DNA from 3 places in the Aurantimonas sp. A2-1-M11 genome. Region 3 is predicted to be linked to each of the others. Evidence: predicted binding sites of a transcription regulator. Region 3 holds the regulator's gene; each other region holds the start of a gene.

Region 1 (9,940 bases), on a different contig from region 3:
TGCGCGAGGCCGAAGCGGCCCTGGCGCATCAGGATCAGGGCGCGGCCGGACATGGCGGCGAAATGCCGGGGCTCCAGCGCGATGGCCTGGTCGACATCACCCAGCGCGCCGTCGAAATCATCCTGCAGGAAACGCACGAAACCGCGCTGGTTCCAGGCTTCGGCATAGCCGGACGCAGCGATGATGGCCTCGTCGAGAAGGCTGCGGGCGCCGGCCAGATCGTAGCTGCCGCGCCGCTCCATGGCGCGCTCGACGAGCTGGCGGGTTGCAAGATCCGGGGCGGCACCTATCCAGTGGCGCCAGATGGCGGATTCGACGGCGCGGGCCTCTGCCTCGGTGGCGGCATGCTTCAGCGCAGCGAAGAGGCGGGTTTCGGTGGCGCTCTCGGCAGGCCCGGAGATTGCCGGCTCATCGGCGCGGGCGCCGGGCAAAGCGGTCGTGTCGGCCAGGGCCGGGACGGCGGCGGCGAGGAGGCAGGCCGCGCAGGAGGCGGAGCGGAACAGCGCAGCGCGATATCGCATGGTCGCGTTCTCCTGACCGTCGGCCCGGCACGCAGGGCATGCCGGCACGTACAGGCTACCGCTCCGGCAGAAGAAGCAAAATCACCATGGCGTCATCGCGGTGCACGCCCGCCGCCGGACGAGGGGATCAGGTCTCTGGCGTCGATCCGGCCGCGGCGCCCGCCGCCAGCATCGCCCGCCAGCGCGCGATCAGCGCGCGATCAGCGCGGCAAAGCCGTCGTCCGGCATCCGGGGATAGGCCAGTTCGTTCGCGCCGATGGCGACGAAGGACTGCCGGGAGTCCGTCCAGATATGGCCGGCCGGTACCAGGCAGCGGGTGTCGTCGAGCGTGCCGGCCTTGATGTTGACGCGGGCCGGGTCGCCTTCGGAGCGGTGCCGGATGCGCACGCCGCAATCGGCGCAGAAATCGCCGAGCCGCACCGCGCCGCCGTCCGAAACGCGCCGTGTCGTCGCCATCTCGCCGGTGATCGCAAGGGTGGCGGGATCGACGCGCAGGCTTTCGCCGAAGGCGCTGGAGGTCTGCCGCTGGCACTCGGTGCAATGGCACAGATAGAAGACCTGCGGCGCGGCGCGGATCTCGTAGCGGACCGCGCCGCACTGGCAGCCGCCCGTCAGCGGCAGGGCCGGCAGGGTGGCCGTGGCGACGGGCGATGCGTGGGGAGCGTCGGTCATGGCAATCCTCGTTCTGGACGTTTGCCGTCCGATTTTTTATATGTCGCGCAATTCTTTCCGCATCGACAGACAGGTTCGCCATGGCCGGCCATTCACAGTTCAAGAACATCATGCATCGCAAGGGCCGCCAGGACGCGGTCCGATCCAAGATGTTTTCCAAGCTCGCGCGCGAGATCGTGGTGGCGGCCAAGTCCGGCCTGCCCGACCCGTCGATGAATGCGCGCCTGCGGCTGGCGATCAACAACGCCAAGGCGCAGTCGATGCCGAAGGACAACATCGACCGGGCGATCAAGAAGGCCTCGGGCGGCGATTCGGAGAACTACGACGAGGTTCGCTACGAAGGCTACGGGCCGGGCGGCGTCGCCGTCATCGTCGAGGCGCTGACCGACAACCGCAACCGCACGGCGTCGAACGTGCGCTCCTGCTTCACCAAGGCCGGCGGGTCGATGGGCGAGACCGGCTCGGTCTCCTTCATGTTCGACCATGTCGGCGAGATCGTCTATCCGGCCTCGGCGGGCGACGCCGACGCGGTGATGGAGGCGGCGATCCTGGCCGGGGCGGACGACGTGATCTCCGACGAGAACGGCCACACGATCATCACCGCCTTCGAGGACATCGGCGACGTGTCGACGGCGCTGGAAGCCTCGCTGGGCGAGGCCGAGAGCGTGCGCGCGACCTGGCGTCCGCAGACCGGCACCCCGGTCGACGAGGAAAAGGCCGAAAGCGTGATGCGGCTGATCGGCAATCTCGACGACGACGACGACGTGCAGAACGTCTATGCCAATTTCGAGGTCGACGACGAGGTGATGGCCAAGCTGTCCGCCGCCTGAGGCGACGGGTCGGTCGTCGAGGTCAAGCTGTCGATGGGGCCTGCCGCAAGGAAGCGGCCGGTCGCCGATCCAGGGCGTTGGGCGGGGCTCAAGACGTAGCGACAGCGGGGTTTGCAGTCACGACTCCGTGTCTCGACGTCGCTGTCTTCCGGAATTCCGGGATCGCGGCTTCACGGCGTTAACCATTTGTTAAGGATTGTCGCGCGCAATTTCGGATTGGGCCCTAGGTCGGCGTGGAATACAGGAGCCACGCCATGCAGCTTGCAGCCTATCTGGGGGCCCTTCGACGCCGTTCGGACCCCTATGTCGATTCCTCGAGCCTGGAGTTCCAGTTCCGTGCCCGGCGCTTCGCGCGCATCCGCAGCCTGATCGACTCGGTTCTCGCCAATCAGCAACGCTGCGAGATCGTTGACCTCGGCGGGACCGAATCATACTGGTCCATCGCAGGCGACTATCTCGACCGGCAACAGGGCCGCATCTTCGTCACCCTGGTCAATCCCGAGCCGCAGGTCGTGACGCGGCCGGGCCAGTTCCGCGCGGTCAGGGGGAGCGCGAGCGATCTCGACCTGTTCCAGGGGCAGCGCTTCGACCTGGCGCATTCCAACTCGGTGATCGAGCATGTGGGATCGCGCGACAAGATGCGCGCCTTCGGCCGGAACATGCGCCGGCTGGCCCCGCGCTATTATTGCCAGACGCCCAATTACTGGTTTCCCTACGAGCCGCACTTCCGGACGCTGGGATTCCAGTATCTGCCGAAGGCGGTGCGCGTTGCGCTGCTGCGGCGCTTCGCGCTGGGCTTCTTCGATCGCATCGAAGACGTCGAGGAGGCGAGGGACGTGGTGGGTCATCACGACCTGATCGGCAAGCGGCAGATGGCGGAGTTCCTGCCCGACGCCGACATCGTCTTCGAGACCGTCATGGGCCTGAACAAGTCGGTCATCGCGACCCGGGGGCTGAACGCATAGGGTGCTCCGGCCTCCAGTTCGTCCCGGGTCGTGCGATCGTATAACAGAACGCGCAGGCGGAGCGAGCTCCGTGAGCAACGGACGCGTCTGCGAACGAATGACTTCAGAATTTGTGGTGAGAATGTTGGAACAATGGCCACACCCCTCCGTTGATTGGATGAATTTGAACGACAGAGAGGATTACCTCATGAAGTATATTGCAGCCACTGCAACCGCCATCATCTTTGCCGCGACGCCTGTTATTGCTCAGGATGCCGCCACGACGACCGCCGCGACCCCGATGGCTTCGGAAAACACTGCAGCGACCGATTGGGCGCAGCTGATCCGGACTCGCGATATCGTGGGCGGCGCCGTCTACACCACCAACGAAGCCTATGACGAAGGCTCCTGGGGTGAGCAGGACGATTACGTCTGGGGCCGTTCGGGCTACGACGCGGTCGGCACCGACTGGAACCAGATCGGCGAGATCGAGGACGTGGTTCTCGACCGTTCGGGCAACCTCGCCGGCATCGTCGCCGAAGTGGGCGGCTTCCTCGACATCGGTGACAAGCACGTCATGCTGCGCGTCGGCGACGTGGATCTCGTCCCGGTCGACGACCAGTCCTACGCCTTCATCACGCGCTACTCGGAGGAAGAGCTCGAGGCACGCGAAGGTGTTGACGAAGCCTGGTGGAACTAATCCACCTCGCTTGACCGGCGACACTTGAGCCGGAACTGATCCGGCCCCATGACAAAGGCCCGTCGCGGATTCCGCGGCGGGCCTTTGTCATGGGGCCGATGCCCAGCGTTCACACGGCGCCATCAACCGTCGTTGCGCGGTTCTGTCGGGGACGAAGCCCGTTTCGTTTTTGGTTTGTTCACTTTTCGTCTTCTCAATGGCCTCTGATTCGGCTAGGCGGAGAGGATTAACGAAGTGTTGCAGGAGCGGACCATTCGCATCATCGGCATCGATCCCGGATTGCGCCGGACCGGCTGGGGCATCGTCGAGACGCTGGGCAATTCGCTGCGCTTCGTGGCGAGCGGCACGGTGATGTCGGACGGCAAGATGGATCTCGCCGGGCGGTTGCGCACGCTCTATGACGGGCTGACCGAGGTGATCCACACCCAGCGGCCGGACGAGGCGGCGGTGGAGCAGACCTTCGTCAACAAGGATGCCGTCGCCACGCTGAAGCTCGGGCAGGCCCGCGGCATCGCCATGGTGGTGCCGTCGCTGGCCGGGCTGCCGGTCGCCGAATACGCCCCCAATGCCGTGAAGAAGGCGGTGATCGGCGTCGGGCACGGCGAGAAGCGGCAGATCCACATGATGGTGAAGGTGCTGATGCCCAGGGCGACCTTCGATACCGACGACGCCGCCGACGCGCTGGCGATCGCCATCTGCCACAGCCATCATCGCCAGTCGGCGCAGTCGCGGGCGCTGCTGGCGGGCCTGTGATGGCCTGGGCGGCTTCGCGCCGGGCCGGCGGCCGGTCATCGGGCGGTGACACTGTCGGCGGCCGCGACCCAATCGTGGTAAGCGACGCCTGTGGCCGCTTCGGCCGGATTTCCGCCTTCGATTCCTTCTGCCTGGAGACGCATCCGTGATCGGCAAGCTCAAGGGCACCGTCGACGAGATCGGCGAGGACCATGTCGTGGTCGACGTGCATGGCGTCGGCTATGTCGCCTTCTGCGGCGCGCGCACGCTGGCGGCGCTGCCGGCGGCGGGCGAGGCGGTGGTGCTGTTCATCGACACCTATGTGCGCGAGGACATGCTGCGGCTCTACGGCTTCTCCACCCGCGCCGAGCAGGACTGGTTCCGCCTGTTGCAGATGGTGCAGGGGGTCGGCGCCCGCGTGGCACTGGCGGTGATCGGCACCCTGTCGGCCGGCGATCTCGCCAATGCGGTGGCCCTGCAGGACAAGGCGATGGTGGCGCGCGCGCCCGGCGTCGGGCCGAAGGTCGCCGCCCGGATCGTGGCGGAGCTGAAGGACAAGGCCCCGGCCTTTTCCGGCGCCGGCGGCGACGAGAGTTTTGGCCTGAAGCGCGACATCGGCGGCGGCACGGCTGCCGCGCCGGTGGCCGACGCGGTGTCGGCGCTGGTCAATCTGGGCTATCCGCGCGACCAGGCGGCGGAGGCCGTGGCCAAGGCGCTGAAGGAGGCCGGAGAGGCGCCCGACAGCGCCCGGCTGATCCGCCTGGGGCTGAAGGCGCTGAGCCGCTGAGGCGCAAGGCGGCACCGGTGACGGCGCGGCGCCGGCGCATTTCACCCGGCGCGGCCCGGCCGGTTTTGACATGAGGGCGGGGAACGGCCATTGCGGAACCTGCCCGCGACCGGCCGCGCCGGTGGCTATGCAGGCAGATTGTCCTATCGCGACGGAACGGTCCTTATGAGCGACGCCCGCCTGATCACACCCGAGAAGAATGGCGAGGACTTCGACGCGACTCTGCGCCCGCAGCGGCTGGACGATTTCGTCGGCCAGGCCGCGGCGCGGGCCAATCTCAAGGTCTTCATCGAGGCGGCGAAGAATCGCGGCGAGGCGCTGGACCATGTGCTGTTCGTCGGCCCCCCGGGGCTCGGCAAGACGACGCTGGCGCAGATCATGGCCAAGGAACTGGGCGTCAATTTCCGCTCGACCTCTGGCCCGGTGATCGCCAAGGCCGGCGACCTGGCGGCGCTGCTCACCAATCTGGAAGAGCGCGACGTCCTGTTCATCGACGAGATCCACCGGCTGAGCCCGGCGGTGGAGGAAATCCTCTACCCGGCGATGGAGGATTTCCAGCTCGACCTGATCATCGGCGAGGGGCCGGCGGCGCGATCGGTGAAGATCGACCTGTCGAAATTCACGCTGGTGGCGGCGACGACGCGGCTGGGCCTTCTGACGACGCCGCTGCGCGACCGCTTCGGCATTCCGGTGCGGCTGAACTTCTATACGGTCGCCGAACTGGAGCACATCGTCACCCGCGGCGCGCGGCTGATGCGCCTGCCCATGGCCGAGGACGGCGCCCGCGAGATCGCGCGCCGGGCCCGCGGCACGCCGCGCATCGCCGGCCGGCTGCTGCGCCGGGTGCGCGACTTCGCCGACGTGGCCGGGGCCGGCACGGTGGACCGGCGGGTGGCGGACGAGGCGCTGTCGCGGCTCGAGGTCGACAGCCTCGGCCTCGACCAGCTCGACCGGCGCTACCTGGACCTGATCGCCCTGAATTTCGGCGGCGGACCGGTGGGCATCGAGACCATCGCGGCGGCCCTGTCGGAGCCGCGCGACGCGATCGAGGACATTGTCGAGCCCTATCTGTTGCAGCAGGGCTTCCTGCAGCGCACGCCGCGCGGGCGCCTGCTCACCCAGAAGGCCTTCGGCCATATGGGCCTGGCGGTTCCCAGCGCCTATCAGGGCGCGCAGGCGACCCTGTTCGAGGAGGGCGGCGACGACGCATAGGCCGGGCGCCTCACGCCGTCGTGCCGGCGGGCTGACGGGCGGCGACCAACCGCTCGACGCGTTCGCCGGCCGGGACCGGATAGGGGACGCGGTGGACCGGGTGATCGAGCGTGGCCACGAGCCGCTCGGCACGCGCCTCCACCACCTCGAGGGCGGCGCCGGCCAGTCCGCGGCGGGCCAGGCCCATGAAGGCGTCGTGCTGGCGGCGCAGTGCGGCGATGTCGCCCGGCCGCCTGGTCGCCGGGGCGATCTGCTCCAGACATTCGAGATAATGCTCGGCGGCGATCATGTCGGTCGCCGCATACTGGCGCAGATGGCCGAAGGAAAATTCCAGATATTCGGCAAAGCTGTCCGGCAGCGCGATGACCCGCAACCGGCCGTCGGCATCCACCAGCAGCGGATCGGCCGGCTCACGCCCGGCCAGGCGCGCCATGGCGGAGGTCAGCCAGTCCATGCAGGTGATGGCGGTGTAGGGGTCGTTGACGCCCGGCGACAAGGCGCGGCCGGCGATCTCGACCAGTTCGTCGACGAGAAAGACCGGATCCTGATGGGGACTGCGCTGGTTGCCGCAGGCGATCGACGAGACGAGGGCGGCGCGCACCTCGTCGGTCACGCGCTCGCTGGGCCAGGCATGGAACAGCACCCGGCCCGGATGCACGAAGATGCCGGTCCGGCAGTTCATCCGCACCACGATGTCGGCTGCGCGGGCCGCCTTGATCAGCGTCTCGCGGTCGATGATCTGGAGATAGCCGCTGCGATCGGCGACGACCTCGGCATAGGGCACGGTCGGCGAGGTCTCGTCGACCTCGTCGCCGAAGCAGGCGGGCACCTGCCACAGCAGGTGGTCCGGCTCGTCGGGCCCGGTCGCCTCGCGGTCCGTCGCCTCGGAGTCGGGATCGGGGAAGGTGTCGTCGAGCTGCCGGCACAGCCCCGTTCCGATGCCGGCGACGACGTTGGAGATGTGGATATTCGACGGGACGTGGTGGATGAAGAAGATCAGCACGCCGATCGAGCCGATGGCCAGCAAGATGGCGCCGAAGATCGCGATGTTGGGGACGAACATGACGGCATAGAAATCGTTATCGCCGCCCTCGCCACCATCGCGGACGCTGCGCAGCACCAGCATGCAATAGACGAAGGTCGCCACGAACACGCCCAGCGTGATCTGGTTGCCGCGGTCGTTCATGAAGTTGGTCAGGAGCCGCGGGCCATAATTGCCGGAGGCGAAGACGACCGCGGCCATGGTCACCGAGAAGACCGTGCCCGCCACGCCGATCATCGATCCGCCGATGGCGCTGAGGATGGCGCGGGCGCCGTCCGGCTGCGTCGCATAGAAAAACGGGCTTTCGCCGAAGGCGTCGAGCGGTACGCGTGCGTCGATCTCGATCAGGAGGAAGGCGAGCAGCGCGGCCACGACGGCCATGATCGAGGGGACGAACCAGTAGCTCGCGACGATGCGCTGGTAATATTGCTGGACATACGCACGCATCGCGGCTCCTCGGGGTCAGGACGAAGCAGATATGGCCCGACCCGCCCGCCGCAAGCCGCGAACGACACTTGCGTCACCGCCGCTTGCCGGCACGAGGTCTCCGGATCAGCTTGTCGCGCAGGGCGGGCAGGGATCGTTGCCGTCGCTTCCGCCGACAGCCTGTGCGGCCGCGATAGGCGTTGCAGATGCGCAAAGGGCGCGCCGATGCCGTGGCGCGCCCTTCGATTGGATGGTCCTGGCGAGGACCGGCGACGGTCAAGCCGTCGCCGGGCGATCGCGCGGCGGATTACAGCTTGCCGATGTCGAAGAACAGCGTCTCGCCGGAAGAATCGTCGACGCCGTCATTGTCGGTGACCGCGTAGGCGGTGCCGTCGGCGGCGATGGCAAAGCCCTCGATCTTGTCGACGACGTAGCCGCCGGTGGCCTTCAGATCGGGCAGGAAGTCGTGGACCTCCTCCTTCTCGACCAGCGGCAGGTCACCGCCGAGGGGTGCCGGCTCCAGATCGGCCTTCGCGACCCGGTAGAGCTTCTTCAACCGGGCGGCGTCGCCGATCTGGTTGTCGCGCTCCAGCACATAGAGCCAGTCGCCCTGGGCGGTGATCTCCGACAGGCCGACCCAGCCCTTCTCGGCGCTCTCCAGCGGATAGCGCACGGCGCTCCATTCCTTCGAGGCGGTGTCGTAGGCGAGGAGCTTGGCCGTGCCCTTGGGATCGTCCTTCCATTCGCGCTGGATGGCGACCCAGAGGGTGTCACCGTCCAGGGTGACGCCCTCGGCGCCGAAGCGGGTGGAGCCGGCGACAAGATCCTCGGGGAAGGGCACCGCCTCGGTGATGGCGCCGGACGCATCCACATGCAGGAGTTGGTGCGGCACGTCCTTCTCCGGATTGCCCTCGCTGGCGAGCCAGAAGCCGCCGGCGCCGTCAGCGGTGATGCCTTCGAGATCCAGGGCTTCGGCCGGCGCGCCGTCACGGGTGATCGTCGTGCGGCCGGTGATCCGGGCGGGCCTGGCCGAGACGTCGATGGTGAACATGGACGGCTGGTTCGCGTAGAAGCTGTCGCTGACCGCGTGAAGGGTCGCGGCGTCCTGCGGATCGGCGGCGAGGCCCGACAGGGCGCCCCAGCCGACCGGATTGTCCTGCGCATCGTCCTCGGAAACGATCATCGGATAGGCATTCTCGCCTTCGCCGAACTCGTAGATCATGACGTGGGAGCGGGCGCCGCCATCCTCGACCAGATCGGCCTCGTTGGAGGTGACCAGAAGGTTGCGCGACGGGATGGCGATGGCGCCTTCGGGCGCGATGCCAGACGGCAGGAGCTGGGTCAGAACGGGATCGCCGTCGCCAAGCTCGTAGACGCCGACGAGCGAGCCGCGCTCGGACAGGACGAAGGCGTAGGTCGTGCCGTCGAAGGTGGCGACTTCCAGGCCCTCGGGCTCGACGCCCTTGGCGTCCGAGCGCTTGTCGGGATAGTGGCCGGCGCGGACGACTTCGTGCTCGAAGGACGGGCCGGATTCGTATGCGACGGTGCCGTCCTTGTTCCAGACGGTGAAGGAGCGCGAGCCGCCCTCGTAATCGCCTTCATTGGCGGAGACGAAGCGGTTGTCGTCGATCCACTGGACGGTGTCGGGCTCGCGCTTGCGGTCCGCCTGGCTGCCGGTGAAGTCGAAGGCGCCGTCATCCTCGGTGTCGATGCCCTCGAGGTCGACGGTGCCGGCCGGGAAATCGGCAGTCACCTCGCCGCTGGCCGCATCGATGATGGCGAAGTGGTTGTTCTCCTGCAGCGAGACGACGATCTCGCCCGCCGCGTTGAAGTCGACATATTCCGGCTCCGGATCCTCCGGCGCGGTGTCGGCTAGGCCGGTCAGATCCACCCTGGTCATGGAGGCGCAATCGGGCGTCCCGTCGGTGAGCTGGAAGACTGCGACGAAGCCGGCCGGCATCTGGGGAATGACGCCGTCGTTCAGATCCTCGTCGCGCTCGTTCTCCATCGCCACGGCGGCATAGGCGCCATCCGGGGAGACCGCGACGGAATCGGGCTGGCCACCCAGATCGCA
Region 2 (9,940 bases), on a different contig from region 3:
AGGACATCGCCAGGGTTCGCCAGGATTCGGTGCGCGGCGCCATCGGCATCGTCCCGCAGGATACGGTGCTGTTCAATGACACGATCCTCTACAACATCCGCTATGGCCGGATCTCGGCGTCGGAGGAGGAGGTGCTGCGAGCGGCGGAACTGGCGCAGATCGCCGGCTTCATTCGCGAACTGCCGGACGGCTTCAACGCCATGGTCGGCGAACGCGGCCTGAAGCTGTCGGGCGGCGAGAAGCAGCGCGTCGCCATTGCGCGGACGATCCTGAAGGCGCCGCCGATCTTGGTGCTGGACGAGGCGACGTCGGCGCTCGATACCCATACCGAACAGGAAATCCAGACCGCGCTGGACCTCGTGTCGCGGGAGCGCACGACGCTGACGATCGCCCACCGGCTGTCGACGATCATCGATTGCGACGAGATCATCGTGCTAAAGGCCGGCGAGATTGTCGAGCGCGGATCGCATCGGCAGTTGCTGGAAGCGGCAGGGCTGTACGCCGAGATGTGGGCCATGCAGCGCGAGGCGAGCGAGGCCGAGGAAGCCCTGCGGCGCGCACGCGAAGCCGACGAATTCGGAATCGTGGACCGGCGGCGGATCCCGGAAACCTGAGCCTGGAGTGCTCTGCGTCCAACCTCCCAGAGGGGACGCCAAGCGTCCGAGTCACCGCTTCGTGCTTTGCGAAAACCGATTCCGATGGTCGGGCCGATGCTGAGCCATGGCCGGCATCGCCGGATCGCGTTAAGGAACCGTCTCTAGTTCGCGCCATTCACCTTGTTGGCCCGAAACGACGCCCCATCGCGTCGCCAGTATTGAAGGAAGCAGACCACCAGTGACCATCTTCACCTCGATCCGCAATGCGCTCGTGCCTGTCCACCGGGCAGGCTACCCGTTCATCGCGGGGTTCTTCGTCGTCTCGGTGATCCTCGGGCTCCTGTTGTGGGAACCGCTGTTCTGGATCGGTCTCGTGCTGACCGCATGGTGCGCCTATTTCTTCCGCGATCCCGAGCGTGTGTCGCCGGTCGCCGAGCATCTGGTGATCAGCCCGGCCGACGGCCATGTCTCGCTGGTCGGCCACGTCACGCCGCCAGCCGAGCTCGACCTCGGCACCGAGCTGATGCTGCGGATCTCGGTCTTCATGAATGTCTTCGACTGCCACGTGAACCGTTCGCCCATGCGCGGCCGGGTCCGGCTGATCTCCTATCGCGAGGGTGAGTTCCGCAATGCCGAGCTCGACAAGGCCAGCGAGGTCAACGAGCGCTCCTCGATGGTGATCGACGGGCCACGCGGCGAGATCGGCGTCGTCCAGATCGCCGGGCTGGTGGCGCGGCGTATCGTCTGCTGGGCGAATGTGGAGGACCGGATCGAGACCGGCGAGCGCTTTGGCCTGATCCGCTTCGGGTCGCGGCTCGACATCTACCTGCCCGACGGCTTCGTGCCGCGCGTCGCCGAGGGCCAGCGCGCGATCGCCGGCGAGACGATCATCGCCGAGTTCGGCGAGAACCTGAAGACCTGGCCGTCGAGGCGCGACTGATGGGTATCGAATCGCCGTTCCCGCCGTTCGACCCGGGCCGCCCGGATGCCGAGGACGACAAGGCGCCCCGGCGCATCCCGTTCCGGCACATCGTGCCCAACCTGATCACCATCCTGGCGATCTGTGCCGGCATGACCGGCATTCGCCTGGCATTCGAGGGACGCTTCGAATTCGCTGTCGGCATGGTGCTCGGTGCAGCGCTTCTCGACGGCATCGACGGGCGCGTGGCGCGCCTCCTGAAGGGCCAGAGCCGGTTCGGCGCCGAGATGGATTCGCTGGCCGACATCGTCAATTTCGGCGTCGCGCCGGGGCTCGTGCTCTATGCCTACATGCTGCACGATGCCGGTTCCATCGGCTGGATCGCGGCGCTGCTCTATGCGAGCGCCAGCGCGCTGCGCCTTGCGCGCTTCAACACCATGCTGGACGATCCGAAGCGGCCGAAATGGCAATCCGCCTTCTTCGTCGGCGTCCCGGCCCCCGCAGGGGCGGCCCTGGCGATGTTCCCGATCTATCTGAGCCTCTCGGGCCTGGGGACCGGCCTGCCGGAAGTCACGGCGGTTGTCGCGTCGGTCTATCTGGTCTTCATCGGCCTTCTGATGGCAAGCCGCATTCCGACCTGGTCGGGCAAGGGCGCCGGCATCCGGGTCCGGCGCGACTACGCCATCCCGATCATGCTCGCCGTGGTCTGCTACATCGCCGTGCTGCTGAGCTTCTTCTGGGCGACGCTGACACTGACCGTACTCGCCTATGGCGTGTCGATCTTCTTCTCGGTCCGGGCCTATCGCATGCGGCAGGCCCGTGAGGCCGGGCGCGGCATGTCAGGCATGTCGATGACCGACGATCAGGCCGGGTCGCGGTAATCCAGGAAGCGTTCCTGCCGGACGTCGTAGAGCTTGCCGGTCTCGGTGATGTCGGCAAAGGCAAGCGGCACGATCCTGGCGGCTACCTCTCGGGCGGTCGGCAGGTTCTTGGCATCCTCACCGGGCATGGCCAAGGCCCGCATGGCGGTACGCGTCGCGCCGGGATTGACCGAGTTCACGCGCAGCGGCAGCTTCTCGGTCTCGTTGGCCCAGGATTTCACCATCGCCTCGCACGCAGCCTTGGTCGCGGCGTAGAGCGACCAGAAGGCGCGGGCGGAATGGGCCGCACCCGACGACATGACGATGGCCCGTCCCGCATCGGACTTGCGCAGCAGTGGATCGGTGGTGCGGATCAGCCGCCAGGTCGCGTTGACGTTCACCGTCATCGTCTTCTCGAAGACCTTCGCCTCGATGTGCCCGATCGGCGCCAGCACGCCCAGAAGGCCAGCATTGGCCACCAGCACGTCGAGCTTGCCCCAGCGCGCGTGAATTGCGCCGCCGAGGCGGTCGATGCCGCCCATGTCGGTCAGGTCGAGCGGCACCAAGGTCGCCGAACCGCCGAGAGCCTTGATCTCGTCGTCGAGTTCCTCGAGGCCGCCAACCGTGCGGGCGACCGCGATCACGTGCGAACCTTCGGCGGCCAGGCCCTTGGCGATCTGGTAGCCGATGCCGCGCGAGGCGCCGGTGACCAGTGCGACACGATCCTGAAGCTGCTTTGTCATCTGATGTCTGCCGGTACAATGGATATTGTCGGGGCTGTCAGCCGGCGCCGCCGAGCAGCGTCAGGGGACGGACGTTCTCCATTCCCTCCTGATCGGTCAGCGAGGTCGGATAGTCGCCGGTGAAGCAGGCGTCACAGAACTGCGGGGCCATCTTGTTGCGGGACGGCTCGTCGGTCGCCCGGTAGAGGCCATCGATCGACAGGAAGGCGAGAGAATCGACCTTGATGAAGTCGGCCATCTCGTCGACGGTCATGCGCGAGGCCAGCAGCTTGGCCTTCTCCGGCGTATCGACGCCGTAGAAGCAGCTCGCCCGGGTCGGCGGCGACGCGATGCGCATGTGCACTTCGGTGGCGCCGGCCTCGCGGACCATCTGGACGATCTTCTGGCTGGTCGTTCCTCGCACGATCGAATCGTCCACGAGGATGACCCGCTTGCCCTCGAGCATGCGGCGGTTGGCGTTGTGCTTCAGCTTGACGCCCATGTGGCGGATCGAATCCGTCGGCTGGATGAAGGTCCGGCCGACATAGTGATTGCGGATGATGCCGAGTTCGAAGGGCAGGTTGGATTCCTGCGCGTAGCCGATTGCCGCGGGAACGCCCGAATCGGGAACCGGCACGACGAGATCGGCCTCGGGATGGCTCTCGCGGGCGAGTTCGGCGCCGATCTTCTTGCGGATCTCGTAGACGTTGCGACCCTCGACGGTGGAGTCGGGCCGGGCGAAATAGACATATTCGAAAATGCAAAAGCGCGGGCGCCGCGCCTGGAACGGGAAGATGCTCTCGATGCCATCGTCGCTGATGACGACCATTTCGCCGGGCTCGATGTCGCGCACGAAATCGGCGCCGATGATGTCGAGGGCGCAGGTTTCCGACGCCAGGATCGGAGAGCCTTCCAGGTCGCCCAGGACCAGCGGGCGGATGCCCAGCGGGTCGCGCACGCCGACCATCTTCTTGGACGACAGGCCGACCAGCGAGAACGCGCCTTCGAGACGCGTCAGGGCATCGACCAGCTTCTCGACGAACAGCCGTGCCGCGCTGGTGGCGACCAGATGCAGGATGGTCTCGGTGTCGGAGGTGGAGGAGAAGATCGAGCCGCGGCGCTGCAGTTCGCGCTGCACGGTCATGGCATTGGTGATGTTGCCATTGTGGGCGACGGCGAAGCCGCCGGCCGACAGTTCGGCGAAGAAGGGCTGGACGTTGCGCAGGCCGCCGCCGCCGGTGGTGGCGTAGCGCGTGTGGCCGATGGCGGAGGAGCCGGGCAGGCGTTCCAGCACCGCCTGCTTGGTGAAGGTGTCGCCGATCAGGCCGGCATGGCGCTCGACGTGGAACTGGGTCCCGTCGTAGGAGACGATGCCGGCCGCTTCCTGGCCCCGGTGCTGCAGGGCATGCAGGCCGAGCGTCGTCAGTGCGGCGGCGTCCGTCCGTTTGAAAATGCCGAAAACGCCGCACTCTTCATGCAGCGAATCATCGCCGAAAGGCGTGTCATCCATCAATTTTATCCGCCGTTTGCCGTTGTCGGTCGGCCGTCCGTGAGATGCCTCACCATATAGGCGCTTATGTCGTCGCACGCGAGGCGGTGAACGAAGTGATCACGGCCGACCACAGGATCGTCAGTTCGCCGGCTGCGACTGCGGACTGTCGGCGCCTTCGATGACGCCCTCGATCGAGGCAGGTTCACCCGGCGCGGCGCCGCCGCCCTCGGGAACGCCGTCCTCTTCGCCCTGCGGCCCACGGATCCGGTCGAGGATGACTTCCTCGGGATTGTCCGGCAGGGCGGCGACCAGCTGCTGCCCGAGATTGTCGAGGAATGGCTTGGAGCGCGCGCCGGCGATCCATTCCGGCTGGTTCTCGGGGGCCAGCCAGTTGAAGAACAGCATGGCCACGACGACCAGCAGCAGCCCGCGCACGGCACCGAAGACGAAGCCGAGTGTGCGGTCGAGCGCACCGATGCGGCTGTCAATGATGAAGTCGGCGATGCGCAGCGTGATGAAGGACACGATGATCAGGACGACGAGGAAGATCACGGCCGCGGCCGCGACCATCGCCACGGTGTCGGAGGCGATGTACTCGGCCGCGTAGGGCGTCAGCGGCTCGTAGAAGAAGAATGCGGCGGCCGCGGCGACGAGCCACGAGACGACCGACAGGATCTCCCGCGAGAAGCCCCGGACCATGGCGAGCAGCGCCGAGACCAGCATGATCGCGAAGAGGATCGCATCGAGAAGCGTGACGGTCATCAAGGGTGGCCCCGTAGGCATATGGATCGTGCGGGCGGGCGCGGGAACGCCCCGGCGGCCCCGCTCGCCCACGCTGTAGCGCTTTTCATGACAGTTTTACACTAGGGAGTTGGCGGAAAATCAAGCGTCGCTCCCGTTGCCGCCGGCAGCGACGCGGGCCACGAGATCGGGCAGGGCCTCGATCTCGTTGGTCACGACGTCCCGCGAGCGGGGCAGGTCGGCGCTGCCCGATGGCAGGACGGCCTGGCGGAATCCGAGCTTTTCCGCCTCCTTGAGGCGTTGGGCGGCCTGGCCGACGGGGCGGACCGAGCCGGACAGGCTGATTTCGCCGAAATACACGCAATCGGCGGGCAGGGGCGCGCCGCTCAGCGAGGAGACCAGCGCCGCGGCGACCGCCAGATCGGCGGCCGGCTCGGAGATTCGGAACCCGCCGGCCACGTTGAGATAGACGTCGTGCTGGCCGAGTCGCACGCCGCAATGGGCCTCCAGCACGGCGAGCACCATGGCCAGGCGCGGCTGGTCCCAGCCGAGCACGGCGCGGCGCGGCGTTCCGAGCGCCGAGGGTGCGACGAGCGCCTGGATCTCGACGAGAACCGGCCGCGTGCCCTCCATGCCGGCGAAGACGGCGGCGCCCGCGGCCTTCTCGTTGCGCTCGCCGAGGAAGAGTTCGGACGGGTTCTGCACCTCGCGCAGTCCGAGATCGCCCATCTCGAAGACGCCGATCTCGTCGGTGGGGCCGAAACGGTTCTTCACTGTGCGCAGGATGCGATAGTGATGGCCGCCTTCGCCCTCGAAATACAGGACGGCGTCGACCATGTGCTCGACGACGCGCGGCCCGGCGATCTGGCCCTCCTTGGTCACGTGGCCGACGAGGATGACGGCGGCGCCGCTCGCCTTGGCGAAGCGGATCATCGCCTGCACGCCGACGCGCACCTGGGTGACGGTGCCGGGAGCCGATTCAGCCAGATCGCTCCACAGGGTCTGGATCGAATCGATGATGACGAGGTCCGGGCGCCTGGCTTCGGCCAGGGTGGCGAGGATGTCCTCGACATTGGTCTCGGCCATCAGCTGGACATCGGTGTCGGCAACGTTCAGGCGCTGGGCGCGCAGCCGGACTTGGGCCACCGCCTCCTCGCCGGAGACATAGACCACGCTGTGGCCGCGCCGCGACAGGGCTGCGGCGGTCTGCATCAGGAGGGTCGACTTGCCGATGCCCGGGTCGCCGCCGATCAGCAGCGCCGAGCCGCGCACGATGCCGCCGCCGGTCGCCCTGTCCAGCTCGTCGATGCCGGAGATGATGCGCGGGGCCTCCTCCAGCTCGCCGGACAGCGGCAGCAGCGCAGAGCGCGTGCCCTTGCGCCGGCCGCGCTGGGGGCCGCCGCCGATGCCGCCGGAGGCGTTTTCCTCGACGATGGTATTCCACTCGCCGCAGGATTCGCACTTGCCCTGCCAACGCGTATAGACCGCGCCGCAGCTCTGGCAGATGAAGGACAGTTTCGCTTTTGCCATGGGGCCTTCTTGGTTCGCATCGGATCGTCCGTCAAGAACAAAACAAAAACACAGAGATTGAACGCTTCGGGCCGCACGGGGCCAGATGCGGCGGTCCGGCGCGGCAAGGCAGCTGTTTGACGACAAGGGACCGGCAATATGTCTGAGCGACAATCCGTTCTGAAATCAGGACGCGAGGCGACGGTGCTGGCTATCTGCCTTTATTTGCTGACGGTGAATGTCGCCGCCTACTGGGCCTTTGTCGTCGACAAGACGAAGGCCCGGGCGGGTGTGCGGCGAATGTCCGAACAGGCCCTCCTGACGTACGCCCTGATTGGCGGCAGCGTCGGGGCGATCGCCGCGCAGCAGATCATCCGCCACAAGACCCGCAAGGAACCTTTCCGCACCCAGCTCTGGGCCATCGCCGCCCTGCAAACCGTGCTGGTGGTCGGGTTGGCGACGACGATGCTGGTGCTCGGACCGGACGTGGTGCTGGCCTGGGCGGCCGGGCAGATCAGCTGAGACCGGCACCGGTCGACCAGCGGCGTTCCACCCGTGGCCCGAGCCCGGTCAGCAATTCGTAGGCGATCGTGCCGGCCGCCGTCGCTACCGCGTCGATCGGCAGGTTCGGGCCGAAGAACTCGACGCGGTCGCCCGGAGCAAGGGCCGCTTCCGGCAGGTCGGTGACGTCGAGCAGGGTGAGGTCCATGGAGACCCGGCCGAGCACCGGCACGCGCCGACCCGCCACGAAGGTTTCGGTGCCGGCGCGAAGACCGCGTATGGCTACGCCGGCACCCGAGGCGGCGCGCTGGTAGCCGTCGGCATAGCCGAGACCGACCGTGGCGATGCGGGTGTCGCGCGCCAGCGGGGCTGCGGCGCCGTAGCCCGCGGCCTCGCCGGCGCTGGCGGTGCGAAGCTGCAGGATGGCGGCCGTCAGGCGTGCGACAGGACGCAGGACGCCGCGGGAAGCCGGGCCCGCCTCGCCGCCATAGAGTGCGATCCCGGGGCGGGTCAGATCGAAACCAAAGTCAGCGCCGAGGAAGACGCCCGCCGAATTGGCCAGCGACCGCGGCACGCCCGGAAGCAGCGCCGCCAGGGCCAGGAAGCGCTCGCGCTGGCGCGCGCTCTGGTCGGTGGTCTCGTCCGCCGAGGCGAGGTGGCTCATCACCAGCGACAGATCGAGTTCGCCGGACGCGACCAGCGCCGAGGCCAATTGCGCGTCCGCCAGGTTGAGGCCGAGGCGGTTCATGCCGGTCTCGAACTGGATCGCGGCGGGCGCGCGACGCCCGGCCGAACGCAGACCCTCGCGCCAGACGGCGATGTCGTCCGGGGTCGACAGGACGGGCGTGAGACCGGCGCTCAGATGCAGCGGAATGCTGGCGGGTTCGAGACCCTGCAGGACGAAGATGCGCGTATCGTGGGCAGCCTCCGCTTCCCCCGCTGCGTCGAGCGCGGCACGGACGGCAAGGCCTTCCCCGGCCCAGGCAACGAAGAAGTCCCGGCAGCCCGCATTGTAGAGCGTGGACGCGACCTTGCCGGCGCCGAGACCATAGCCGTCGGCCTTCACGGCGGCCCCGGTGCGCGCGCCGGGGTTGCGGGCCGCGAGCAGCCGCCAGTTGGCGGCGAGCGCCGAGCTGTCGATCTCGACCACAGGCATGCGATCGGGCCGAAAGGACGGCGACAGGGTCAACACCGGCTATTCGAATCGTTCGGGCAGGTAGCTATCGTCCGCCAGGTCGGTGAAGCGCGTGTATTCGGCCTGGAAGGCGAGGGGCACGGTGGCGGTCGGTCCATGGCGCTGCTTGGCGATGATCACCTCGGCTTTGCCGCGGGTCTCGTTCAGCGCCTGCTCCCACTTCAGATGCTCGTCGGTGCCCGGCTTGGGCTCGCGGTTGGAGAGGTAGTATTCCTCGCGATAGACGAACATGACCACGTCGGCGTCCTGCTCGATGGAGCCGGACTCACGCAGATCGGAGAGCTGGGGGCGCTTGTCGTCGCGGTTTTCCACCTGCCGCGAGAGCTGCGACAGCGCGATGATCGGCACGTTCAGTTCCTTGGCGAGCGCCTTCAGGCCGGTGGTGATCTCAGTGATCTCCTGGACGCGGTTGCCCTGGGTGCGGCTCGAGCCCTGCATCAGCTGGACATAGTCGATGACCATGACGTCGAGCCCGCGCTGGCGCTTCAGGCGCCGCGCCCGCGCCGACAGCTGGGCGATCGAGATGCCACCGGTCTGGTCAATATACAGCGGGATGCGCTGCATGGTCTCGGAGCAGCCGACCAGCTTGACCAGTTCCTGGTCGTTGATGTTGCCGCGCCGGATCTTGGAGGACGAGATCTCGGTCTGCTCCGAAATGATACGGGTCGCGAGCTGCTCCGCCGACATTTCCAGGCTGAAGAAGCCGACGACGCCGCCATTCTTGGCCTTGAACGAGCCATCCGCCTGCTCGGCGGGCTCGTAGGCGGCGGCTATGTTGAAGGCGATGTTGGTGGCAAGCGACGTCTTGCCCATGGCCGGGCGGCCGGCAAGGATGATCAGATCCGACGACTGCAGGCCGCCCATGCTCCTGTCGAGACCGCTGATGCCGGAGGACACGCCAGACAGGCCGCCGTCGCGATCCTTGGCGGCCGTCGCCATCTCGACGGCGAGCGTCACCGCCTCGGTGAAGGACTGGAAGCCGCCGTCGTAGCGGCCTGTCTCGGCCAGCTCGAAGAGGCGGCGCTCGGCATCCTCAATCTGCGCTTTGGGCTCCATGTCCAGCGGCGCGTCGAAGGCGATGTTGACCACGTCCTCGCCGATGCGGATCAGCGAGCGCCGGATGGCGAGGTCGTAGATGGCCCGGCCGTAATCGGAGGCGTTGATGATCGTCGTCGCCTCGGCGGCGAGGCGGGCCAGATACTGGGCCACGGTCAGGTCGCCGACCTTGTCGCCGGCCGCCAGGAACGTCTTGATCGTCACCGGGTTGGCGATCTTGCCCATCCGGATCATCTCGGACGTCTTGGCGAAGATCTCCCGGTGCAGGGGCTCGAAGAAATGGTCCGGCTTCAGGAAATCGTGGACGACGTAATAGGCGTCGTTATTGACCAGCATGGCGCCCAGAAGC
Region 3 (9,940 bases):
GCGCGCCATAGCGGGCAAGGACACCCAGCGACAGCGAGGTGATGAAGAACGCCGCGGCCAGGATGCCGGTCGTGCGAGTCAGCGCATTGGCGGCTCCACGCGCCGACATCATGCCACCGCCGCCACCGCCAATGCCCAGCGCGCCGCCTTCGGAGCGCTGCAGCAGGACGACGACGACCAGCGTCACGACGATCATCAAGTGGATGATGATGAGAATGGTTTCCATGGGACTTTCGCAACGCGTCTATTCGAGGATTGCGCGCCTTCTACAGAAGCGCCGCCCGCTTTCCAACCGTATTCGGCAATTGCGGGCGATCGGGCCCGCACTTCGCAGCGTTTTGGTCAGGCCGTCGGCGATGCCTGGCATATCGCGACGAAGTCCGACGCCTTCAAGCTCGCGCCTCCGACCAGGGCCCCGTCGACATTGTCGATCGCCAGGAATTCGGCTGCGTTCGCCGGCTTCACCGAACCACCGTAGAGAATCCGCACGCCGTCAGCGGCATCGCCGAAGCGATCGACGAGGCGCCTGCGAATGAAGGCGTGGATGTCGCGCACGTCGTCCGCCGTAGGGGTCTTGCCGGTGCCGATGGCCCAGACGGGCTCGTAGGCCACCACCACCTGATCACCATCCACATCGTCCGGCAGCGAACCGGCCAGCTGCCGATCCAGCACGTCCGTCGTGGCATCGGCGTCGCGCTCGGCCTCCGTCTCGCCGATGCAGATCACCGCGATCAGCCCGGCACGCATCGCCGCCTCGGCCTTGGCGCGGACGAGTTCGTCGCTTTCGCCGTGATCGGCGCGCCGCTCGGAATGGCCGACGATCACATAGCGGGCACCGACATCCTTGAGCATCGTCGCTGCGATGTCGCCGGTGTGGGCGCCACTGTCGGCCGGATGGCAATCCTGCCCGCCGACCGCGGCGACATCGCCCAGAATGCCGAAACTCGCCGACAGCATGGTGGCCGGCGGGCAGATCAGGATATCGCGGCCCTCGTTCAGACCGTTGCGGCCGGCATCGGCGATGGCCTGAAGCTCCGCCAGGTCCCTGAGCTGCCCGTTCATCTTCCAGTTTCCGGCTATCAGCGGCCTCGGTGCCATCGTGTTCTCCCATCTTTGTCAGGCGCCCACGGCCCGGCGCGGACCTTACGCATGAAAGGGCGTAAATCAATCGTGCGTGTCGCTTGCGTCGGACCTGTACGGTTTCCTAAAAGGCACACAACAGAATGCCCTCGGTCGTCTCGCTCGGCGACCCGTGGGGCGAACGGGAGACCATCATGCTCAACACGCTCCGCGGCAGCATCTCCGGCTGGACGGCCAAAATCCTGCTCGGCCTGCTGGTCCTCAGCTTCGCGGTCTGGGGTATCGGCGACGTGTTCCGCGGCAGCGTGGCAAATGCCGTGCTGACCGCCGGCGAGACCGAAGTCTCGCTGCAGGACTATGCCCTGGCCTACAACCGCGCCGAATCCCGGCTCGCCAGCCAGATCGGCCGCCAGCCGACGGCCGAGGAAGCCGAGATGTTCGGCATCAGCCAGTCGGTCATCAGCCAGCTCGTCGCGGGCGCAGTCCTGGACGAACAGGGCCGCCGCATCGATCTCGGCCTGTCGCAGGATCGCCTGGCCCAGGTCATTGCGGAGGATCCGACATTTCAGGACGCCTCGGGGAATTTCTCGCGGGCCCAGTTCCAGAACGCCCTCTACAACGCCCGGATCAGCGAGACCGACTACATTCGCGGCCAGGAGAACCAGGCGGTGCGCAGCCAGATCGTCGATGCCGTTTCCGAGGGCATCGTCATTCCCGACGCCTTCGCCACGGCGCTCGGCCTCTATAATGGCGAGCGACGCACCGTCGAATATATGACGCTGACGCCTGCCGTCATCCCGTCGGTCGCCGACCCGTCCGAAGAAGTTCTCGCAAGCTATTTCGCGGAGAATACGCAGCGCTACGCCGCTCCCGAATATCGCTCCGTCTCCTTCGCCGTCCTGACGCCGGAAGCGCTGGCCGATCCGTCGACGATCACAGACGAGGCGGTCGCGGAGGATTACGAGCAGTACAAGGATCGGTACACGACACCCGAGCAGCGCCGCGTGCAGCAGATCGCCTTTCCCGACGAGGCGGCGGCGACCGAGGCCAAGGCGAAGCTCGATGGCGGGGCCAGCTTCGAAGACGTCGCCAGGGATGCGGGACGCAGCCCGGCCGACATCGATCTGGGCCTCGTCAGCCGCGCGCAGATCCCGGACGCCACCGTGGCCGACGCCGCCTTCGGCCTGGCCGAAGGCGAGACGTCCGACGTGGTCAACGGAGCCTTCGGGCCGGTGCTGCTGCGGGTCGCGGAGATCCAGCCAGGTGCGGTGCAGCCGCTCGAAGAGGTGTCCGACGAGATCCGTTCGGCCCTGGCGCTGGTCGCTGCGAACGATACGGCCAATTCCGCCTACAACGCATTCGAGGACGCACGTGCCGGTGGCGCCACCTTCGCCGAGGCAGCGCAGAGCGCCGGCGTCACGGTCCAGACGATCCCGGCGGTCGACCGCGAGGGCAACGGACCGGACGGCCAGCCCGTCCCCGAACAACCTTCGGCGCAGGAATTCCTGCCCGGCGTGTTCGAGACCGAGCCGGGCATGGACAATGTGCCGATCAACTTCCAGTCCAACGGCTATGTCTTCTACGACGTCATCAGCATCGATCCCGCCCGCGACCGCACGCTCGACGAGGTGCGCGACCGGGTGATCGCCGACTGGAAGGCCGCCGAGACCGATCGCCTGCTCGCCGAGCGCGCCGCGCAGATGAAGAGCGAACTGGAAGCCGGGCAGAGCATCGCCGAAGTTGCCGCGGCAGCCGGTGTCGAGGCCCGTACCGCTGCGTCGATCTCCCGTCAGTCCGGCGCGTCCGAGCTCGGCCAGGCCGGCGTGAACGCCGCCTTCTCCGGTGGCCCCGGCACGGTCGCCACCGCCGCCGGGCGCGAGGCGGGCTCGCAGGTCGTCCTTCGGGTCAGCGAGGTTGCGCCGCCGGCAGATCCCGCCTCCAGTGTCGCGGCCAACGAGCGCAGCCAGATGACCGGCATGCTGGAGAACGACGTTCTGGAGAGCTACGTGTCCCTCCTGCAGAACGACACCCCCATCGCGGTCCATCCGGCCGGTATCGAGCGGGCAAAGGCACTGATCCGTTGAGCCAGAGCCTCAAACCCTTCCTTGCCAAGGTCGCCGCCGGCGAGAGCCTGGACCGCGACGAGGCCAAGGCCGCGTTTTCGGTGATGATGTCCGGCGAGGCGACACCGTCGCAGATCGGCGGCTTCCTGATGGCGTTGCGGGTGCGCGGCGAGACCGTCGAGGAAATGGCGGGCGCCGTCGACGTCCTGCGGGCCAACATGCTGCGGGTCGAGGCCCCTGCGGAGGCCGTTGACATCGTCGGCACCGGCGGCGATCACGCAGGCACGCTGAACGTGTCGACCTGTTCGGCCTTCGTGCTGGCCGGCTGCGGCCTCGTCGTTGCCAAGCACGGCAATCGCGCTCTGTCGTCCAAGTCGGGCGCCGCCGACGTCCTGATGGCGCTCGGCGTCAATGTCGACCTGAAGCCCGAGGCCATCTCGCGCGCCCTCGGCGATGCCGGCATCTGCTTCATGTTCGCGCCGACCCACCACGCCGCCATGCGGTTCGTCGGCCCGAGCCGCGTCGAACTCGGTACCCGCACGATCTTCAACCTGCTCGGACCGATGTCCAACCCGGCATGCGTCCGCAAGCTGCTGCTCGGCTCGTTCTCGCGCGACTGGCTCGTGCCGATGGCCGAGACGCTGCGGGCACTGGGCACCGAATCCGCATGGCTGGTCCATGGCGACGGGCTGGACGAGATGACCGTCTGCGGCACCACCGAAGTGGCGGCGCTGGAAAATGGCGAGATCCGCCAGTTCGCCATCGAGCCGGAGGATGTGGGCCTGCGCCGCTGGCCGCTGGCCGACATCAAGGGCGGCGACGCGGCCACCAACGCCGCAGCGCTGCGGGCCGTGCTCGACGGCGCCGACAATGCCTATCGCGAGATCGTACTGCTGAATGCCGCCGGCGCGCTGGTCATGTCCGGCCATGCGGGCGACCTGCGCGACGGAATCGTCAAGTCCGCCGATGCCATCGACAGCGGCCGTGCCCGCGCGGCCCTGGAACGACTGGCCGCCGTCACCCAGATGATTGCCGCGGAGACGAAATGAGCGACATCCTGCAGCGGATCGAGGCCTACAAGCGCGACGAGATCACCGCCGCCAAGCAGCGCGTCTCGCAGGCCGATCTCGAAGCGCAGTTCGCTGCCGTCGAGCCGCCGCGCGGCTTCACTGCCGCGATAACGGCGCGCCATCGCGGCTCCGGCCTGGCCCTGATCGCCGAGGTGAAGAAGGCGAGCCCATCCAAGGGGCTGATCCGCGCCGATTTCGACCCGCCGGCGCTCGCCGCCGCCTATGAGCGCGGCGGTGCCGCCTGTCTCAGCGTTCTGACCGACAAACCGTCGTTCCTGGGCGATCCGGCCTTCCTCACGACGGCCCGCGCGGCGACGAAGCTGCCGGCGCTGCGCAAGGATTTTCTCTATGATACGTATCAGGTGGCCGAGGCCCGCGCCTGGGGCGCCGATGCGATCCTGATCATCATGGCGGCGGTGGACGACGCGCTGGCCCGTGATCTGGAAGCGGCGGCCATGGCCTACGGCATGGACGTCCTGGTCGAGGTCCATGACGAGGCCGAGACCGAGCGGGCCCTCGCCCTTGCCACGCCGCTGCTGGGCATCAACAACCGGAACCTGCGCACCTTCGAGACCTCGCTGGAAACCTCCGAGCGGCTCGCCGCGCTGGTCCCGGACGATCGCATCCTCGTCGGCGAAAGCGGTATCTTCACCCATGACGACTGCCTGCGCCTCGCGGGCCACGGCATCCGCACCTTCCTCGTCGGCGAAAGCCTGATGCGCCAGGACGATGTCGAGGCGGCCACCCGCGCCCTCCTGGGCGGGTCACCTGCTGCGCCGGTGCCGGCATGAGCGAATCCCGCGATGCCGCCCTGACGCATCTCGACTCGACCGGTGCCGCGTCGATGGTCGATGTCGGCGACAAGCAGCAGACCGTGCGCGTCGCCGAGGCCGAGGGCCTCGTGATGATGCAGCCGGCGACTCTCGAACTGATCCTGGCAGGCGAAGCCAAGAAGGGCGACGTCATCGGCATTGCTCGTGTCGCCGGCATCATGGCCGCCAAGAAGACCCATGAGCTGATCCCGCTGTGCCATCCGCTGATGCTCGAGAAGATCGGCGTCGAGATCGTTGCCGAACCGGCGCTGCCCGGCCTCAGGGTGACGGCCACGGCGCGCGTTGGCGGCAAGACGGGCGTCGAGATGGAAGCACTGACGGCCGTCTCGGTCGCCTGTCTCACCATCTACGACATGGCCAAGGCCGTCGATCGATCGATGACGATCAGCGGCATCCGCCTCTTGGCCAAATCCGGCGGCCGCTCCGGCGACTGGTCCGCGGGCGCATCCTCATGAGCCTGATCCCCGTCGAGGAGGCCTATCGTCTCCTCGTCGAGGACGCCCTGCCCCTGGTGCACACCGAGACATTGCCCCTGCGCGACGCGTCGGGACGCATCCTGGCCGCCGACACCGGCTCGCTGCGCACCCAGCCCGGCTTCGACGCATCGGCCATGGACGGCTATGCGGTCCGCGCCGCCGATATCGGCGGGAACGGAGCCCCTTTCCGGCCACTGCGCCTCGTCGGCGAAGCGGCCGCCGGCCATGCCTATGACGGCACGCTGCAACCTGGCGAAACCATCCGCATCTCCACCGGCGCGCCGGTTCCACCGGGCGCCGATGCCATCCTCATCCAGGAAAATGCCGACCGCGAGAGCGGCACCGTCACCGCCACGACGCCGGTCGTCGTCGGCCAGCACATCCGTCCTGCCGGGATAGACTTTGCCGAAGGCACGCCGCTCCTGTCCGCCGGCACGGTGCTGACACCCGGCGCGATCGCCCTGGCGGCCAGCGGCGGCCATCCGGACCTCTGCGTCCGCGCCCGGCCGAAAGTGGCGATCCTGGCCACAGGCGACGAACTCGTCTTGCCCGGCGAAGCCATCGGCCCCTCGCAAATCGTCGCGTCCAACACCTTCGGCGTGGCCGCGCTCGTGCGCGAGGCCGGCGGCGTGCCGCTCAATTGCGGGATCTCGCCCGACCGGGAATCGGCCATCGACGCGCAGCTGGCCAAGGCGCTGGCCGACGGCGCCGACATCTTCGTCACCATCGGCGGCGCCTCGGTCGGCGACCACGACCTCGTCGGCAAGGTCTTCGCCGCCCGCGGCGTCTCGCTGGATTTCTGGAAGGTGGCGATGCGCCCCGGCAAGCCCTTGATGGCTGGCAGGCTCGGCGACATGCGCGTCGTCGGCCTGCCCGGAAATCCCGCTTCCTCGATGGTCGCGGCGACGCTGTTCCTTGCGCCACTGGTCCGTCGCCTCGCGGGCCGCCCGGACAGGCCCCTCCGACGCCGGGGGATCCTCGCTGCGCCGATGCCGGAAAACGGCGACCGCACGGATTTCGTTCGCGCCCGGATCAAGCCGGACGACGCTGGCCCGCCCCGGATCGTGCCGCTGCCGCGGCAGGATTCGTCGTTGTTGTCGATCTATGCCGCCGCCGATGCCCTGCTGGTTCGCCCCGTCGGCGCGGCACCCGCGCAAATCGGCGATCCGTGCGACTATGTCCCCCTGACGGCGCTGGAGCCACTTGCAGAACACAACTAGAACAGATAGGTTTGTTCAGGTTTTGTTTTGAGGAGTCGCCCGGATGCTGACGCGCAAACAGCACGATCTTCTGGTGTTCGTGAACGATCGGGTGCGCGAGACCGGCGTGCCCCCGTCCTTCGACGAAATGAAGGATGCGCTGGACCTGCGGTCCAAATCCGGCATCCATCGCCTGATCACCGCGCTCGAGGAGCGGGGCTTCATCCGCCGCCTGCCCAACCGGGCCCGGGCGCTCGAGATCCTGAAACTGCCGGAATCGATCCAGGGCAACCGCCCGGCTCCGGTCGGACGCACCGGCTTCAAGCCGAGCGTCATCGAAGGCAGCCGCGATACGGGCCGCCCCGCGGCGGCCACCCAGGCGCAACCGGCCAGGGCAGCCGCATCGACGTCGATCCCCGTCATGGGCCGTATCGCCGCCGGCGTGCCGATCTCGGCCATCCAGCACAACACCCATTCCATCGTCGTGCCGCCGGACATGCTGGGCAGCGGCGAGCATTACGCCCTCGAGGTGAAGGGCGACTCAATGATCGAGGCCGGCATTCTCGACGGCGACACGGTGGTCATCCGCCGCGGTGAGACCGCAACGCCGGGCGAGATCGTGGTCGCACTGGTCGACGACGAGGAAGCGACGCTGAAGCGGTTTCGCCGGCGCGGTGACACGATCGCGCTGGAAGCGGCGAATCCCGCCTACGAGACGCGGATCTTCGGGCCCGACCGCGTCAAGGTGCAGGGCAAGCTGGTCGGGCTCATCCGTCGCTACTGATCGGGCTTCGCCGGCAGGTGCTGTTCGCAAAGGCCCGGTTCAGCGTTTTCGGTCAGGTGCGCGTCGAAGCGCCTGACGCGGACTTTCGACCGGCCGTTATTCGGCATCTGCCGCGCGAGCGGCGTCCGGATTCGGGGCCGGTCCGGCGGGCGGCGTCTGCATGTTCGCGGCGGTGCCCGGCGCCTCCCGCCGCGGCGGAGCTTGCGCTGCTGGCGGCTCGGCATCCGGTGCGGCCGGCTTGCGCCAGTATTCGGGCCAGGGCGCCAGGCGATGGGCTTTCCACCGCGTCGGCGGATCCTCGATGGCCTGCACGACCACGGGTCGGCCGGTCGCCGCATCCCGGCTGATGGCCAGCGAGCCACTGTGCCGCAGGGTGCGCAGCGTCACCAGAATGGCGCCCGAACGACATGCACTAAGGCGGATCGCCCGCGAGACGATCGCCACATCCCCTTCGTCGCAGGCGTCACCCGTCCGGGCGTAATCCTCCGTCCAGATCACCCACAATCCGCTGCGGGTCGCAAAACGGCAATATTCAGCTGCGCAATCGGCCGGAACCGTCGGGCGCTGCCGGTCGGCCGAGGCAGCCCGCGGCGCGCGGGCCTCGAAAGCCCGCTCCCATTGGTCGGCGACGAAGGCGCTGGGGCGTGCCCTCAGGAAGGCGAGCGCGCCGTTTTCGTCCAACGTCGCGACCTCCTTGCCGTCCTCGAAGAGCAAAAGCTCCGGTGGCGCGGTCCTGACGGGGGTCGCGAGCAGGCCGACAACCGCCAGCGGCACCGCAAACCAGCGCAACTGGCTGGCGAGACAGGACGCCGTCAGGATTGCGGCCGTCAGCGGGATCAGCCCCAGCGCGGTCATCCGCCCGATCGCCTGGTCCGGCAGCACGGCATAGACGTTGCGCGCGATCTCCAGCACAAGCCAGATGCCCGCGCCCATCGCCTGAAACGGCAGGGCATCGAGACCGAAGGGAACCAGCAGTGTCCCCACCAGGGCCAGCGGCATGATCCACAGGCTGAACAGCGGCATGGTCAGGAGATTGGCGACGAATCCGAAGACTGCCAGCCTGTGGAAATGATAGCCGGCATAGGGCGCCGTCGCCGTGCCGGCAAAGAGTGACGTGGCCGCGATCGCCGCGACCGCGACCGCGACGAGGATCTTTCCGCCCAGGCCCGGATCCACCTCACGGCCGCGACCGCGCGCCGCCCGCCATTGCGATAGGGCCGCATAACCGCCGATCAGGGCGACGGTTGCGGCGAAGCTCATCTGGAAGCTGGCGGTCATCACCGCGTGCGGGGCGATGAGAATCACGACGATGGCAGCGATCGAGACATTGCGGAGCGTCAGGGCGGGCCGGTCGAGGAGGACGGCCCCCAGCATGATCGCCAGCATGATGAAGGAGCGCTGCGTGGCGACGTTGGCGCCGGAGACCCCGAGATAGACTGTCGCGACAATCAGCGCGGCGACAGCGGCGATCTTCTTGGCCGGCACGCGCAGCGAGATGGCCGGCAGGAGCGACAGCGCCGCCCGCACAAGAAGCATGGCGAATCCCGCCACGATTGCCATGTGCATGCCGGAGATCGACAGGACATGGGCCAGGCCCGTGCCTCGCAGCCATTCGCGCGCATCCTCGGGGATGCCGGCCCGCTCGCCGGTGATGAGCGCCGCGGCGATCGCGCCTTCACGACCACCGATGACCTCATGGATGCGCTCGGTCAGGGCAAGACGCGTGTCGGTCTGCATCCGCCGGAGGCGGCCGACGAGGCCGGGCGCCGCATCGGGAACCGCGAGAGCCGCCGGTCGCGCCTCCGGCGGGCCGAGCGAATAGCCAAAGGCGCCGATGCCGTCGAAGAAGGGCGCGACAGCGAAATCGTAGGCACCGGGATAGGCCCGGTCCGGATGGTGGGCCGAGCCGCACGAGACCCCGATAGAGGCCGCCTGGCGCAATCGGATCGTGGCGGCTGCCGACGACGATTCGCGCGCGCTCCGGCGGCCGCGACAGGACCGGCCGTTCCGTCTCGGCAATATCGATCACATAGCGGTAGCGCCCGTTCTCGGTGCGCTCGCGGGACACCACATGACCGGCGATCCGTACGGTGGCCTGGCCCGAGATGATCGTCGTGTCGGTGCGTTGATATTCGCCGATGGCCAGCGCAGTCCCGACCAGCGTGAAGCCGGCGCAGATCAGGAACGGATGCAGCACCGGCTGGCCGACCGTCCGTGTGGCGAGGCCGAGCATCGCAATGGCGGCGGCAACGACGAGCCAGAGGCTCGGCGCCCATCCGCCCCCATGGACGACCGCAACGCCGATCATTAGCCCCAGCGGCACCAGGTGAAAGCCGGACCGGGCGCGTGTCTCGAGGGCGAGCTGGCCCTGCAGCCATTCCGCAAGCGCGTCACGCCAGGCCGTGTGCGGCGGCAGCCGGGGGCTCGCCGGCCAT

Evidence for each region. The regulator LexA, encoded in region 3, represses DNA repair genes until DNA is damaged. The targets are predictions, from matches to a motif close to TGTTCNNNNTGTGTTCNG.
Region 1: ruvC (crossover junction endodeoxyribonuclease RuvC) is a predicted target of LexA. The motif match lies at 3,832-3,849, and genes of this name have one in related genera.
Region 2: radA (DNA repair protein RadA) is a predicted target of LexA. The motif match lies at 6,894-6,911, and genes of this name have one in related genera.

The regions. Positions count from the first base shown of each region.
Region 1 is NZ_JAZHLI010000011.1:27,519-37,458, reverse strand. It holds gene VQ042_RS07305 (tetratricopeptide repeat protein) at 1-521, opposite strand, end outside; gene VQ042_RS07300 (GFA family protein) at 711-1,193, opposite strand; gene VQ042_RS07295 (YebC/PmpR family DNA-binding transcriptional regulator) at 1,274-2,023, shown strand; gene VQ042_RS07290 (class I SAM-dependent methyltransferase) at 2,278-2,988, shown strand; gene VQ042_RS07285 (PRC-barrel domain-containing protein) at 3,176-3,667, shown strand; gene ruvC (crossover junction endodeoxyribonuclease RuvC) at 3,902-4,420, shown strand; gene ruvA (Holliday junction branch migration protein RuvA) at 4,566-5,186, shown strand; gene ruvB (Holliday junction branch migration DNA helicase RuvB) at 5,352-6,398, shown strand; gene VQ042_RS07265 (DUF2254 domain-containing protein) at 6,409-7,887, opposite strand; gene VQ042_RS07260 (esterase-like activity of phytase family protein) at 8,174-9,940, opposite strand, start outside.
Region 2 is NZ_JAZHLI010000019.1:8,187-18,126, forward strand. It holds gene VQ042_RS10595 (ABCB family ABC transporter ATP-binding protein/permease) at 1-614, shown strand, start outside; gene VQ042_RS10600 (phosphatidylserine decarboxylase) at 835-1,536, shown strand; gene VQ042_RS10605 (CDP-alcohol phosphatidyltransferase family protein) at 1,542-2,396, shown strand; gene VQ042_RS10610 (SDR family NAD(P)-dependent oxidoreductase) at 2,378-3,118, opposite strand; gene purF (amidophosphoribosyltransferase) at 3,156-4,607, opposite strand; gene VQ042_RS10620 (CvpA family protein) at 4,728-5,351, opposite strand; gene radA (DNA repair protein RadA) at 5,472-6,860, opposite strand; gene VQ042_RS10630 (DUF1294 domain-containing protein) at 6,999-7,361, shown strand; gene alr (alanine racemase) at 7,354-8,529, opposite strand; gene VQ042_RS10640 (replicative DNA helicase) at 8,536-9,940, opposite strand, start outside.
Region 3 is NZ_JAZHLI010000003.1:81,291-91,230, forward strand. It holds partial or broken gene secG (preprotein translocase subunit SecG) at 1-226, opposite strand, end outside; gene tpiA (triose-phosphate isomerase) at 343-1,098, opposite strand; gene VQ042_RS02230 (peptidyl-prolyl cis-trans isomerase) at 1,275-3,164, shown strand; gene trpD (anthranilate phosphoribosyltransferase) at 3,161-4,192, shown strand; gene trpC (indole-3-glycerol phosphate synthase TrpC) at 4,189-5,004, shown strand; gene moaC (cyclic pyranopterin monophosphate synthase MoaC) at 5,001-5,501, shown strand; gene VQ042_RS02250 (molybdopterin molybdotransferase MoeA) at 5,498-6,742, shown strand; gene lexA (transcriptional repressor LexA) at 6,786-7,505, shown strand; gene VQ042_RS02260 (ComEC/Rec2 family competence protein) at 7,602-9,446, opposite strand; partial or broken gene VQ042_RS25905 (hypothetical protein) at 9,448-9,940, opposite strand, start outside.